2 regions of the Neobacillus niacini genome follow, and region 1 is predicted to be linked to the other one. Evidence: a T-box and tRNA genes for the amino acid it is inferred to sense, from the RefSeq annotation. Region 1 holds a T-box; the other holds one or more tRNA genes.
The links. The T-box of region 1 lies ahead of leuS (leucine--tRNA ligase). A T-box ahead of a tRNA ligase gene usually reads a tRNA of that ligase, here a tRNA-Leu.
Positions count from the first base shown of each region.

Region 2: it has a tRNA-Leu gene. The T-box ahead of leuS (leucine--tRNA ligase) is inferred to sense a tRNA for this amino acid. The anticodon was not compared.

Region 1 is NZ_CP183883.1:2,290,925-2,293,314, reverse strand. It holds gene leuS (leucine--tRNA ligase) at 1-967, opposite strand, end outside; T-box leader at 1,008-1,232, opposite strand; gene ACN6MT_RS10905 (MDR family MFS transporter) at 1,368-2,390, opposite strand, start outside.
Region 2 is NZ_CP183883.1:3,163,034-3,165,423, forward strand. It holds tRNA gene ACN6MT_RS15595 (tRNA-Gly) at 9-83, shown strand; tRNA gene ACN6MT_RS15600 (tRNA-Leu) at 89-177, shown strand; tRNA gene ACN6MT_RS15605 (tRNA-Arg) at 232-308, shown strand; tRNA gene ACN6MT_RS15610 (tRNA-Pro) at 317-393, shown strand; tRNA gene ACN6MT_RS15615 (tRNA-Ala) at 407-482, shown strand; tRNA gene ACN6MT_RS15620 (tRNA-Met) at 507-583, shown strand; tRNA gene ACN6MT_RS15625 (tRNA-Ser) at 646-738, shown strand; tRNA gene ACN6MT_RS15630 (tRNA-Tyr) at 762-846, shown strand; tRNA gene ACN6MT_RS15635 (tRNA-Trp) at 903-976, shown strand; tRNA gene ACN6MT_RS15640 (tRNA-Leu) at 985-1,065, shown strand; gene ACN6MT_RS15645 (glycine betaine uptake BCCT transporter) at 1,602-2,390, shown strand, end outside.

The sequences.
Region 1 (2,390 bases):
CAATCCAGATTGGCATTTTTTCACCATTAGCTGGGTTGATTGCATAGGCACCAGTAAAAACTCCTGTTTTCTCTTTCGCAAGGTCGGTTCGTTCAAGGTCACTCTTTGTTTTTACTTTATCTAAATATGCATCAACTGCTGCCCGCTGCTCCCCTGTTGTGATTTTATCAACAAAAGAATGTTCAGGAGCAAGTACCGCATACGTAGCACCAAACAAAGTATCTGGGCGAGTTGTAAATACCGTAAATGTTTCTTCATGTCCTTCAATGTTAAAGGTTACTTCAGCACCCTCAGAACGGCCGATCCAATTACGTTGCATTTCTTTAAGACTTTCTGGCCAGTCAAGCTCTTCTAAGTCCTCAAGTAAACGATCACCATAAGCTGTAATTTTTAACATCCACTGTTTCATTGGTCTACGTTCAACTGGGTGACCACCACGCTCACTCTTACCATCTATGACTTCTTCATTTGCTAACACTGTACCAAGTGCTGGACACCAGTTAACAGCAACCTCATCAATGTACGCAAGCCCTTTTTCCCAAAGCTTCAAGAAAATCCACTGCGTCCATTTATAGTATTCTGGATCGGTTGTATTTACTTCTCGATCCCAGTCGTATGAGAAACCTAATGATTTAATTTGTCTGCGAAAGGTGTTAATATTCTTTTCTGTAAATTCTGCAGGGTCGTTTCCTGTGTCCAGAGCATATTGCTCAGCAGGTAAACCGAAGGCATCCCAGCCCATTGGATGTAAAACATTATAGCCCTGCATTCTTTTTAACCGTGAAAGGATATCTGTAGCCGTGTAACCTTCTGGATGTCCAACATGAAGTCCCGCCCCTGATGGATAGGGAAACATGTCTAATGCGTAGAATTTTGGTTTATCAAATTCTTCACTCGTTTTAAATGTCTTTTCAGTTTCCCATTTATGTTGCCATTTTTTCTCGATATGCTGATGATCGAAACTCATTGTCTATTCCTCCTAAAAAAATAAAAAAACCCCTCATCCCAAAAGGGACGAGAGGATTATCTATGTATCTTCCCGCGGTACCACCCACATTAGTGTTGTAAACACTCGCTTCATTCATCCTTAACGCGGAATACGGCAAACATTACTGTTCCTTTCATGTTTGCAACTCATAGGCGAGTTCATGATGTACCCCGTTGACTTGCACCAGCCGTCAACTCTCTATAGACAGGTATGAATCATTACTACTCCTAATCAATGTTATTAATTATAAAAAGTATTACGGTTATTGTATTAAATTTCCCAACAGTATGCAAGTAACTTTTACCTAAAACAGTTTGACCCAATCATATTATTTTTAAACATAAAAAAAGGCTCCTTAAAGGAAGCCCGGAAAATAGGTTTAAGATAGTTTTACTTTGAATTTCTTTTCCGTTTTCAATATACGCTCATACGTTAAAGTCGTTATGATTGCAATAACGAATAGAGCAATTAAGACATAAAATAGTGCAGACATACTATAGACGTCAACAAGAATTCCACCTAATAATGGTCCAATCATTCTTCCTCCAGTAGCAGTACTATTGACAATCCCCTGATAAAACCCTTCGCGCCCCTCTGGTGCTAAGTCAAACGCAATTGTTGGTACAGCAGGCCAAATAAACATTTCCCCAATCGTCAAAATAATCATCGCTACTAGAAATCCTGAAAATGCGCTAGCATTTCCCGCTACTAAGAAAGAAACAATAAAAATAGCAATCCCAATTAAGATTTGCACCTTAAGTGTGGCAGCAAGATGCTTAAGCAAGCCATTTAATAATGGCTGGCCAAGAACAATTAATGCACCGTTAATAGTCCATAATAGGCTGTACTGCGATAATGATATGTTAATTTCCTGTGTATAAGAAGCAATTGTTGTCATCCATTGAACATAGCCGACCCAGCATAACAAATAACCTAAACATAAAATCAATAAAGAATAAAGATTTTTTCGCCCTTTTACAAGTGCTGTATCCTGAAGGATATTCGCTGGTTTAGCCGAAACAGTTGAAATCCCCTTATAGCCAAAAATAGCGATTAGCAAAAAGATCATATACATAACGGTGTTAGCAAGGAAGATTAATTCAAATGAGTAATCGGCTAGGATGCCGCCAAGTGAGGCACCGACCGCTACCCCAAGGTTTTGTGCAATATAAACGGCATTAAATGCTTTACGTCCGCCTTCCTTCCAAACCATCCCCGCCATCGCATACATAGCAGGAAAAGTGACCCCACTACCAAATCCAATAATGGTAAGGAAAACAATATATTCTGGCCAGCCATGCCAGAACGTTAACCCTACAAGAGCTGCAAGGGATATACATATTCCAAGGAGAATAGATTTATAGCCGCCGATTTTATCAAAAAGACTGCCTCCATAAAGATT
Region 2 (2,390 bases), 870 kb from region 1:
CCTTATATGCGGAAGTAGTTCAGTGGTAGAACACCACCTTGCCAAGGTGGGGGTCGCGGGTTCGAATCCCGTCTTCCGCTCCAATATTGCCGGGGTGGCGGAACTGGCAGACGCACAGGACTTAAAATCCTGCGGTAGGTGACTACCGTACCGGTTCGATTCCGGTCCTCGGCACCAAATTATTTTTCGTAGAAAAATAATAAAATTTTTTTCGTGATAGCGATTAAATATGCGCCCGTAGCTCAATTGGATAGAGTGTCTGACTACGGATCAGAAGGTTATGGGTTCGACTCCTTTCGGGCGCGCCATATTTTATCGGGAAGTAGCTCAGCTTGGTAGAGCACTTGGTTTGGGACCAAGGGGTCGCAGGTTCGAATCCTGTCTTCCCGACCATCATTTGATTAATGGGGCCTTAGCTCAGCTGGGAGAGCGCCTGCTTTGCACGCAGGAGGTCAGCGGTTCGATCCCGCTAGGCTCCACCATAAACAACTTTACATGATATATTTGGCGGTGTAGCTCAGCTGGCTAGAGCGTACGGTTCATACCCGTAAGGTCGGGGGTTCGATCCCCTCCGCCGCTACCAAGGTTTTTTTACGAAGTAAAATAACCAAATATTTTTAAAAGTTATGCGATTGTTTTTACAGCGGAGGAATACCCAAGTCCGGCTGAAGGGATCGGTCTTGAAAACCGACAGGCGGGTTAAACCGCGCGGGGGTTCGAATCCCTCTTCCTCCGCCATCATATTACGATTTCCTTTATGTGGAGGGGTAGCGAAGTGGCTAAACGCGGCGGACTGTAAATCCGCTCCCTCCGGGTTCGGCGGTTCGAATCCGTCCCCCTCCACCAAGTTATTTTCGTTAGAAAATAACCAAAGTTTTTTGCGAGTAAAATAAGTTTCATTTAGGGGTATAGTTTAAAGGTAGAACGAAGGTCTCCAAAACCTTTGGTGTGGGTTCAATTCCTACTACCCCTGCCAATGAATTTGCCGGTGTGGCGGAATTGGCAGACGCGCACGACTCAAAATCGTGTTCCTCTGGAGTGTCGGTTCGACCCCGACCACCGGTATCTAAAAAACATTAAAACCCAAAAAACACTCACAAAGGTTGTAATTTTACTTTTGTGAGTGTTTTTTGTTGTAAACGTAAAAGAGTGAGAGTAGGAATTTTAGCAGCCAAGGAAAATACTTCTTGAAAACTGGATGTATAAAGAGGATCTGTGAGTTATATTAAGAATATGTATTAATTTTTCCTTCTACAGAGGGCTATCAAGACGAGAGCCGAAAATACACTGGTATATGCAATTTGCTTGGTTTATCCCCTTTTGATATAGTTTCATTATTCCTCTAAAAAACCTGTAAACTGATCCATACTAAATACCTCTGATGTATTCAAACTAACTATTACCCATACCAAAATAGAAGGATAATGGTATTAACAAGATTTAGCAAGTTGTATTTAGAGTAAGATGCATGAACGCAATTTTAAGGGTTATGTTTCATATTACTTCATAAAAATACGTTCATTAAATGTTTTTGCATTTTAATATGTTCACAAACGAAGTAAAACCCTCTGCGAATTTATCAAAGATGGGAGTTAAAAATAATGAAAAATGCTTCAACTGTTTTTTATGTTTCAATAGTATTATTGGTAGGTATAGTTTTCATGGGTATCATAATGCCAACATCGTTAGAAAAGGTCACGAGTAGCACTCAAGGGATAATAACCGATTCATTTGGGTGGTATTACCTTTTGCTTGTTTCATTGTTTGTGTTTGTGTGCTTCTATTTATTAGTAAGTCCAATTGGCCGGATTAAGCTCGGGAAACAGGAGGATAAGCCTGAGTTTTCACGTCCAACTTGGCTTGCGATGCTTTTTAGTGCGGGTATTGGGATTGGGTTAATGTTCTATGGAACATATGAACCTATTAGCCATTACATGCTTAGTTCTCCTACTGGTCAAGAGGGAACGGATCAAGGTATTAAAGATGCGATGAGATTTACTTACTTTCATTATGGCATCCATGCGTGGGCAATCTATGGATCGATTGCGATGGTTCTAGCTTATTTTACTTTTAGAAAAGGGGAGCTGAGCTTAATTAGTCGAACTTTACGACCTCTAATCGGGAAACATGCGGATGGAGCTGTCGGGAAAGCGATTGATGTCATTGCGGTCATTTCTACGGTTATGGGTGTGGCTACTTCATTGGGATTTGGGGCTATGCAAATTAATGGGGGCTTGACCTACCTATTCGATGTTCCTAGTACGCTGACAACGCAAACTGTCATAATTCTCGTTGTGACTGTTTTATTTATGATTTCGGCTTTAACGGGTCTAAGTAAAGGGATTAAAATTCTAAGTAATGTGAATATGGGGCTCTCGGCTGTCCTCTTA